Regions from separate parts of the Pseudoduganella sp. R-31 genome, predicted to be linked through region 1. Evidence: predicted binding sites of a transcription regulator. Region 1 holds the regulator's gene; each other region holds the start of a gene.

What was found. Region 1 encodes HrcA, which represses chaperone genes, less so after heat shock. Its sites were predicted from a motif close to TTAGCACTCNNNNNNNNNGAGTGCTAA; they were not measured.
Region 2: a site for HrcA is predicted at 1,732-1,758, ahead of groES (co-chaperone GroES). Genes of this name have one in related genera too.
Region 3: a site for HrcA is predicted at 1,221-1,247, ahead of rpoH (RNA polymerase sigma factor RpoH). Genes of this name have one in related genera too.

Annotation. Positions count from the first base shown of each region.
Region 1 is NZ_CP183986.1:6,553,488-6,556,740, forward strand. It holds gene ACN9MY_RS29855 (outer membrane protein assembly factor BamE) at 1-361, opposite strand, end outside; gene fur (ferric iron uptake transcriptional regulator) at 468-896, shown strand; gene hrcA (heat-inducible transcriptional repressor HrcA) at 901-1,914, opposite strand; gene ACN9MY_RS29870 (HAD family hydrolase) at 1,919-2,614, opposite strand; gene ACN9MY_RS29875 (hypothetical protein) at 2,751-3,253, shown strand, end outside.
Region 2 is NZ_CP183986.1:5,637,343-5,640,595, forward strand. It holds gene ACN9MY_RS25720 (ThiF family adenylyltransferase) at 1-408, shown strand, start outside; gene pepA (flocculation-associated PEP-CTERM protein PepA) at 733-1,545, shown strand; gene groES (co-chaperone GroES) at 1,793-2,083, shown strand; gene groL (chaperonin GroEL) at 2,122-3,253, shown strand, end outside.
Region 3 is NZ_CP183986.1:1,665,830-1,669,082, reverse strand. It holds gene ACN9MY_RS07740 (cell division ATP-binding protein FtsE) at 1-192, shown strand, start outside; gene ftsX (permease-like cell division protein FtsX) at 189-1,103, shown strand; gene rpoH (RNA polymerase sigma factor RpoH) at 1,349-2,239, shown strand; gene ACN9MY_RS07725 (PEP-CTERM sorting domain-containing protein) at 2,432-3,007, shown strand; gene ACN9MY_RS07720 (hypothetical protein) at 3,146-3,253, shown strand, end outside.

The sequences.
Region 1 (3,253 bases):
CATCCTGGTCGAAGAACACCACCACCGTGCTGGTGGTCAGCTCGCCATTGCCCTTGGCCAGGCGGAACGGGTAGTCCCAGCGCTTGCCGTGGAAGGCATCGGCCATCAGCGGCGTGCCGAGCAGGAACTTGACCTGGTCCTTCGTCATGCCGTTCTTGAGCTGGGCCAGCATCTCCTTCGACACGAAATTGCCCTGCTGGATATCGGGGCGGTAGGGCGAGAAGAACCACAGGAATTTCTGCGTCTTGGTGATCTGGGTGGTCTGGGCCCCCTGCGAGGCTTCCACCGGGGCCACGGTGGCTGGCTTGCTGGCGCAGGCAGCCAACAGGGCGGCAGCCAGCAGCGGAGTGCTACGTTGCAACAAAGACAGCGGGGTCAAACGCATATTATGCATACCTCAATTCCGTGAGCAGAAGTGCCTAAAACGCTATATCATAAAGCACTTCCCGCAACTGACGTTAGCAAACATGAGTAACAGCCCTACCGACCTGAAGGCCTCCGGCCTGAAGGCTACCCTGCCGCGCCTGAAGATCCTCGATATTTTCCAGAGCAGCCCCGTGCGCCACCTGACGGCGGAAGACGTGTACAAGCTGCTGCTGGCCGAAAACATGGACGTCGGCCTGGCCACGGTGTACCGCGTGCTGACCCAGTTCGAACAGGCCGGCTTGCTCAACCGCAACCATTTCGAAAGCGGCAAGGCGATTTTCGAGCTCAACGAAGGCTCGCACCACGACCACCTGGTCTGCCTCGATTGCGGCCGGGTGGAAGAATTCGTCGACGAAGAGATTGAAAAGCGCCAGCAAAGCATCGCCGCCGAGCGCGGCTTCAAGATCGCCGAACACGCGCTGGCCATCTACGGCAGCTGCACCAAGGTCAACTGCCCGCACAAGCATTGATTTTTCAGTGGTTGCTCAGCGCGTTCGACAGCAGCCGCGACGTGATATCGACAATCGGGATCACTCGCTCGTACGCCATGCGGGTCGGCCCGATCACCCCCAGCGTCCCCACGATCTTGCCGTTGGCCTCATAGGGCGCGGTGACCACGCTCATTTCATCCATCGGCACCAGCTGCGATTCGCCGCCGATGAAGATCTGCACGCCGGAGGCCTTGGACGACACGTCCAATAGCTGCATCAGCCCGGTCTTTTGCTCGAACAGGTCGAACATCGCGCGCAGCGAGCTCATGTTCGAGGACAGGTCGGCCACCGACAGCAGGTTGCGCTCGCCGGCGATCACCATGTCTTCCGATTCGGCCATGGCCTCGCTGCCCGCCTCCACCGCCGCCTGCATCAGGCGCCCCATATCGTCGCGCAACTGGCGCAGCTCATGCTGCAGGCGCCCGCGCACGTCCTCGAACGACAGCCCGGAATAGTGCTGGTTGATGAAATTGGCCGACTGCTGCAACTGGGCCGGCGTGTAATCGACGTCGGTCAGCAGGATGCGGTTTTGCACGTCGCCGCCGGGTGAAACAATCACCAGCAGCACCCGCTTTTCGCCCAGGCGCAGGAATTCGATCTGCTGGAACACCGACTCGTGGCGCGGCGCCAGCACCACGCCGGCAAACTGGGTCAGCGACGACAGCATCTGGGCCGCATTGGCAATCAGCTTTTGCGGCTGCGGCGAGGCCGCGCGCAGGCTGGCCTGCACCGCGCTTTCATCGATGTGCTGCACCGTCAGCAGGGTGTCGACAAAGATGCGGTAGCCGCGCGGGGTCGGCACCCGTCCCGCCGAAGTATGCGGGCTGGCGACATAGCCCTGCTCTTCCAGGTCGGCCATGATGTTGCGGATGGTGGCCGGCGACAGCTCCAGCCCGGAAATCTTGGACAGGGCGCGCGAGCCCACCGGCTGGCCGTCGGCGATGTAACGCTCAACCAGGGCTTTGAGCAGGGTTTGGGCACGGATATCGAGATGCATAGGCCTATTCTGCCAACTGTTGTTCCAGCCACGCAAGCAATTCATCGAGCGTGGCGCAAATCGCGTCCGGCTGCGGCGCACCGTCCGGCAGGCCGGCGCCGTGCCGGTTCATCCACACCGCGCGCAAGCCGGCCGCCTGCGCCCCCGCCACGTCCAGCGCCAGGTCGTCGCCCACGTACACCGCATCGTGCGGCGCCACGCCCAGCGCCTGGCAGGCCGCGCGGAAGATGTCCGGCGCCGGCTTGGCCGCGCCGAAACGGGCCGCCGCCAGCGATACCTCGAAATGGTGGGCCAGGCCGATCACTTCCAGGTCGGCATTGCCATTGGAAATCGTGCCCAGCTGCACATGCTGGCGCAGCTTGAGCAAGCCCGGCAGTACATCGTCATACGGCGTGACTGCATTGCGCGCGGCAAAGAAGTGCGCCATCGCGCCCTCGACATGGGCGGCATCCTCGCCGGCCGCGGCAAAGGCCGCGTGCAGGCTGGCGCGGCGCAACTGGCCCAGGTCGATCAGCAGTTCCGGCTGCGCCGCCGCCAGTTCGGCGCGGTGCGCGCGCAAGGCATCGATCGACCATTGCGCCGCCACCCTGGGCGCATGGGCCGCCAGCCAGGCGTGCAGCGTCAGCTCCGCTTCAGCGATGACAGGCGCGATCGGCCACAGGGTATCGTCCAGGTCGAACAGGATGGCTTTCGGCTTCATGGGCGCATTGTACCGCGCCGCGGTTGCAAGCTGTTACAAGGGAAAAGCTGGCCAAATCGGCTATGGATGGTGCAAATGCACTAAAATAGGCGCCGATTTGACCGCGCGACGCGCGCAACCGACTGGAGAAAGTGGAATGAAGAGTAAGTATCTGTCTGCCGCCGCCGCGCTGCTGTGCGTCGCCGGACTGGCCGCCTGCGGCGGCAAGGGCAATGGCAGCATCGCCCTGGTAGTCCAGGTCCTCGGACTGGACCGCGGCGACCTGGTGCTGCAGAACAATGGCGGCGACGACCTGACCATCACCACCGCTGGCAACGGCAGTTATTCCTTCAAGACGCTGATGGCTCCGGACTCCCAGTTCAATGTGAGCATCAAGAGCGTGCCGGCCAACGTCAGCTGCAAGCTGGCCAACAACACCGGCAAGATCAACTACTACACCTACAACCAGACAGTCGTGACCTGCACCCCCGACCCGTACCCGCTGGGCGGCACGGTCAGCGGCCTGGCCGGCAGCGGCCTGGTGCTGGCCAACGGGGCCCAGACCGTGAACGTGGCCGCCAACGGCAGCTGGCAGTTCGCCACCCCGATCGGCAACGGCAGCGTGTATGGGGTCACCGTGCTGAACCAACCGACCAACCC
Region 2 (3,253 bases), 920 kb from region 1:
GTGGCGGGCCTGAACTTCGTGCCGGGCGGGACGACCTTCGAAGAGTACTTCGGCTGGGGCGACCTGCCGGAGCTGGACATGGCAATCCGCTTCCTGGTCGGCCTAGCGCCGGCCGCCCTGCATCGCAGCTACCTGGTGCCGGGCGGTATCAACCTGGCGGAGCGGCGCGGCGCCTCGACCTCGATGGCTTGCCAGCTTTGCTCGGGCGTGGCCGCCACCCAGGCCGTCAAGATGATGCTCAAGCGCGGCAAGATCCTGGCCGCACCGCATGGCTTCCAGTACGACGCCTATCGCGACAAATTCGTCTACACCTGGCGACCGGGCGGCAATAGCCATCCCCTGAACTGGCTAGCAATTCAGTTAGCCAAGCGCAAATTCTCGGCAATGCTTGCCGCGCAGTCGAAATAAATGCAGTTTAATTTTAAATTAATACTCACGCCGAGCGCGGCATAAAAAGTCACACAAAATATCAAAACATGCGAATGCTCACCAAATATATCATCCAAGTCATTGAATTTGCTACTTAATCTTGAGAAGCTACATGTCGGAATATTTTACAGAGCAGGCCGCGCAGCGCAAACAACATGGTTTGAAAGTTAATACTAAGTTTTTGTTTTTCGGCCGCATTTTAAATGTGGCATATGTATTGCTTTGATAAAGATCATGACCTGAACAAATTTAATGCTCAGTCATCCCAAAACTGGTGCTTTATCCTCTCAACGGAGAAATGTAATGAAGATTCTCACACCTAGCGTTCGCGGCCTGGCCGCCAGCATGCTGCTAGCGTTTGGCGCTCTGGCAACTGGCAGCGCTGCCGCTGCACCCTCCTTCCAGGTGGACCCAACGGGACTGGCACCTGCCGGCAACATCTTCACCGCCGACGCCATCAACGGCGTGTCGTCCGCGCGCGTGGCCTATACCGGCGTGGGCAACAATTACGTGTCCAACGGCTACATCGTGTTCAGCGGCTTTTCGCTGAATTCGAACAACGTGTCGACTACGGATACCCGCGTCAACTTCGACTATGGCTTGTATGCCACGTTCCACCAGGACTTCTCTTGCAGCGGCATTCTTGGCCCGGGCGTTTCCTGCACCCCGACCGCGCTGTCGCTGCAGCTGTGGGCCGACGTCGGCAACGACAACACCTATAACCAGGCCGTGGTCGGAACCGATCCGTCCATTAACTTTGCCGGCGCCCAGACCCAGCTGGCCTGGTCCGACTTTGCCTACAATGGCGTAGGCGGCATCGACAACCTCGGCGGCGTGTTCCAGAACGTCACCATGAGCTGGTTCCTGACCGCGGAAGGCAAAGCCTACTTCTTCGACCCGGATCCGTTCTACACTGCCTCGTTCGCAGCATTCAACAACACCACGCAAGGCGTCGATTGCGATACCGTGGATTGCACCAACGCCCTCGACATTGCCATCACGCAGGAAGGCGGTATCCTCGATTTTGTCGCCCCCGTCCCTGAACCGGGCGTGCTGGGGTTGCTCGGCATCGGCCTGCTCGGCATGGCCGGCGTGCATCGCCGCAAACAGCATTGATCTGCGTGCGTGACCATGATGGGACCGGCGACGGTCCCATTTTTCTTTTATAACTGCCCCGCTTTACCCCCTCCCCGCCACTCGCGCGCCATGCCGTTGCATCTCTGGCATGATTGATATCAATTCAACGCTTGACCAAGCGCAAAGAAATTCCCTTGAAAAGGGAAAGTGTCGTCCCTATAATTGTTGGCACTCGTTAGCCGAGAGTGCTAACAACTGTCAATAAACCGAGTAAAAGGAGTTTTGTATGAACCTTCGCCCTTTGCATGACCGCGTCATCGTCAAACGCCTGGACCAGGAAACCAAGACCGCGTCCGGCCTGATCATCCCTGATGCAGCCGCTGAAAAGCCGGACCAGGGTGAAGTGCTGGCAGTTGGCAACGGCAAAGTTGCTGACAACGGCACCGTGCGTGCTCTGGAAGTGAAAGTGGGCGACCGCGTTCTGTTCGGCAAATACGCCGGCCAAGCCGTCAAGGTAGACGGCCAGGAACTGCTGGTAATGCGCGAAGAAGACATCATGGCCGTGGTACAGAAGTAATCACAGCCCCCTAGATACAGAATTCAGGAGAAACAAACATGGCAGCTAAAGAAGTCATTTTCGGCGATTCCGCACGTTCCAAGATGGTCGAAGGCGTGAACATCCTCGCCAACGCAGTGAAAGTCACCCTGGGCCCGAAAGGCCGCAACGTGGTGCTGGAGCGCTCCTTCGGCGCCCCAACCGTCACCAAGGACGGCGTTTCGGTCGCCAAAGAGATCGAACTGAAAGACAAGCTGATGAACATGGGCGCGCAGATGGTCAAGGAAGTCGCTTCCAAGACCTCCGACAACGCCGGTGACGGTACCACCACCGCAACCGTGCTGGCCCAGGCCATCGTCCGCGAAGGCATGAAATACGTTGCCGCCGGCATGAACCCGATGGACCTGAAGCGCGGCATCGACAAGGCAGTTGCTGCCACCGTCGAACAGCTGAAGTCCATCTCCAAGCCATGCACCACCTCCAAGGAAATCGCCCAGGTTGGCGCGATCTCCGCCAACTCCGACGCATCGATCGGCGAGCGCATCTCCGAAGCGATGGAAAAAGTGGGCAAGGAAGGCGTCATCACCGTTGAAGACGGCAAGTCCCTGCACGACGAGCTGGACATCGTGGAAGGCATGCAGTTCGACCGCGGCTACCTGTCCCCATACTTCATCAACAACCAGGAAAAGCAAGTTGCCGTCCTGGAGAACCCATTCGTCCTGCTGTGCGACAAGAAGATCTCCAACATCCGCGACCTGCTGCCAGTACTGGAGCAAGTAGCAAAAGCCGGCCGTCCACTGCTGATCATCGCTGAAGACATCGAAGGCGAAGCACTGGCGACCCTGGTGGTCAACAACATCCGCGGCATCCTGAAGACCTGCGCAGTGAAAGCTCCTGGCTTCGGCGACCGTCGCAAGGCCATGCTGGAAGACATCGCCATCCTGACCGGCGGCCAGGTAGTGGCTGAAGAAGTCGGCCTGACCCTGGAAAAAGCCACCCTGGCAGAACTGGGCCAAGCCAAGCGCATCGAAGTGGGCAAGGAAAACACCATCGTCATCGACGGCGCAGGCGAAGCTTCGGCCATCGAAGGCCGCGTGACACAGATCCGCACCCAGATCGAAGGCGCGACCTCCGACTACGACCGCGAAAAACTGCAAGAGCGCGTGGCCAAGCTGGCCGGCGGCGTTGCCG
Region 3 (3,253 bases), 1.9 Mb from region 1:
CAAATCATCCTGGCCGACGAGCCGACCGCCAACCTGGACCGCGCCAGCGCCAACCGGGTGATCGATGCGCTGCATGCCTTCCACTCGGTCGGCGTGACTTGCCTGATTTCCTCGCACGATGAACAGATCCTGGACGCCGCGGCACGCGTGATCCATCTCGAACGTGGCGAACTGATGAGGGAAGCCGCATGAGCACCTGGCTGCGCCACCACCTGTTCGCCCTCGGCTCTGCACTGGTGCACGTGCGCCGGGCGCCAGGTTCTTTCCTGTTCAATATCCTGGTGGTCGCGATTGCGCTGGCCCTGCCCTTCATGGGCGTGACCTTGCTCGACAATGTACGGCCGATGTCGGAGCAGATGGCGGTCGAGCCTGAACTCAGCGTCTTCATCAAGGCCGACACGCCGCGCGAACAGGCCACCGGGCTGGCCTCCTCGCTGCGCAACATTGCACCGACGGCCAAGATCATCTTCACTTCGCGCGAAAAAGCGCTGGAACAGCTCAATGCCAAGAGCGGCTTGTCCGACGTGGTCGCCACCCTGGGCGAGAATCCGCTGCCGGACAGCTACGTGGTGAAGCTGAACGCCTTCCAGGACGCGGCCGAAGGCAGCAAGATCGACAGCATCGCCGACCAGATGCGCGCCCTGCCGGGCGTGGAATCGGTGCAAGTCGATTCGGCCTGGGTAAAACGGCTGGCTGCCCTGCTGGGCGTGCTGCGCCTGGCCCTGCTCCTGCTGGCCGCCACGCTGGCCACAGTGGTGGTGGCGGTAGTGTTCAATACCATACGCCTGCAAGTGATGACCCAGCGCGAAGAAATCCTGGTGTCCAAGCTGATCGGCGCCAGCGACAGTTTCATCCACCGCCCCTTCTATTACACCGGCGCCCTGCTCGGCCTGTGTGCCGGCGGCGTGGCCCTGGGCGGCGTGGCGCTGGCCCTGCAGCCCCTCAACCGGGCCATTGCAGAGTTTGCAAGACTGTACGCCTCCGAATTCCAGCTGGCTCCGCTCGATCCCCTGGGCACGGCCGGCCTGCTGGCCCTGTCCGCCGGCCTCGGCCTGATCGGCGCCCTGCTTTGCGTCCAGCGTCATCTTTCCAGGCTAAATTGAAAGTGCGTACCCGCACGGAGCCGCGCCCCTGCCCGCCTTATCCTGACTTTGATCCAACGCAAGGAATAGCGCTTTGCCGATAGTGTTTTTGCTATCAGAGCCATAAAATCCCAGCAATTGGCACTCACCAAGGGAGAGTGCTAATATATGTTCAGAACGGCATGATAGAGGTTAAGAATCATTTAAGTTCTGTCGTGCATGCTGGTAACTCTGAAAAGCATTCCCTTCAAGCGAGGATAGACAAGATGACCGCAACAAACGCACTGGCACCTGCCGGCAGCAACGCGCTGACCCTTGGCTTCAGCGGGAGCCTGGGCAACCTGGACGCTTATATCTCGGCTGTCAATCGCCTGCCCATGCTGACCCATGAGGAAGAAGTGGCGCTGGGCAAGAGCCTGAAGGAAAAGAACGATATCAAGGCCGCGGAAACGCTGGTGACTTCTCACCTGCGCCTGGTGGTGTCGATCGCGCGCGGCTACCTGGGCTATGGCCTGCCGCACGGCGACCTGATCCAGGAAGGCAATATCGGCCTGATGAAGGCAGTCAAGCGCTTCGACCCCGACCAGGGCGTGCGCCTGGTGTCCTATGCCATGCACTGGATCAAGGCTGAAATCCACGAATACATCTTGAAGAACTGGCGCCTTGTCAAAGTGGCCACCACCAAGGCCCAGCGCAAGCTGTTCTTCAACCTGCGCAGCCACAAGCAGGGGCTCGACGCCATGTCGCCGGCGCAAATCGACGAACTGGCCAGGACCCTGGACGTGAAGCGCGAGGACGTGATCGAGATGGAAACCCGCCTGAGCGGCCGTGACATCGCGCTGGAAGCGCCGTCCGACGACGAAGACGACAAGTTTTCGCCCATCGCCTACCTGTCCTCCGACAATATGGAGCCGACCAAGGTGCTGGAAGCGGAACAGGTGGTGCGCCTGCAGTCCGAAGGCCTGGAAACCGCCCTGTCCAAGCTCGACGCCCGTTCGCGCCGCATCGTCGAGGCACGCTGGCTGGCCAACGACGATGGTTCGGGCGCCACGCTGCATACGCTGGCGGAAGAGTTCGGCGTGTCGGCCGAGCGCATCCGCCAGATCGAAGCGGCTGCGCTGAAGAAAATGAAGGGTGCGCTGGCCGCCTACATGTAAGCCTGCACCCTCCGGCAAAAGCACCGATTCCGCAAGGGTCGGTGCTTTTTTACTTTTGGGCAAGCTTCTTAATGTCGGGAATTTTTACATTCCACATCGCAACTATCGCTAAGCCCTTGATATGGCTGAGTTTGAATTCCTGGCATAGCGATTGCTTAGTAACTCTCAAGCACACTCACTGAGGAGTTACCCATGTTCAAGAAGCTTGCATTGACCGCAATTTGCGCCCTGACAGCCAGCTTGGCCGTTGCAGGCCCGACCAAAGACGGACAAACCTACGGCAATCCACTGGCATTGACGGTTGATTCGGTAATCAGTGCTGGCTGGAATCCTGACGGTGAATCGGTTTGGACCTTTGCCGACTGGATTCACGTAAAAGACCTGGAGGTCCTGTACGTGACGGTGAGCGTCGACACCACCTTCGACTTTGGCATTACGCCGCCAAATGGCGGCAGCGTCCAGGATTTCGACTTCGACCTCTTCCTCGACAACGTTGGGGTGGCCAAGACCCTCCCCAAGCCCAGCAGCTATTCCGCTTACTGGGACGAAGTTTCCCTGACGGCGGGCGTCGTCCACACCTTCAAGCTCAATTCGCTGAACGTGCACGACAACAATACCAATGTCGAATTCAAAGTCATGGCCAACAGCGCCAATGCGCCGACCGACCCGGGCCTTCCCCCGCAAGAGGTTCCGGAACCCGCTTCCTTGGCACTGCTTGGCGTCGGCCTGATGGGCTTGGGGGTAGCCCGCCGCCGCCGCACACAATAAGTTGTGAAAACCAACTATAAAAACTGGCGCCCTCCGGGGCGCTTTTTTTTCGGCACGACCATACTGTTGAGTGGACTCAACAGTGCAACACGATAGTTTGTAATTTGCTAAGCTGTTCCCAGGCCAGAGGAGAACATCATGCAAGCTAGACTGATCTGTCTGGGCATGGCGGGCCTGGTCCTCGCCATTGCCGCCGCCTGCGGCTCGACCCGCAGCACTGCCGAGGATGCAGCCAGCCGCCCGGCA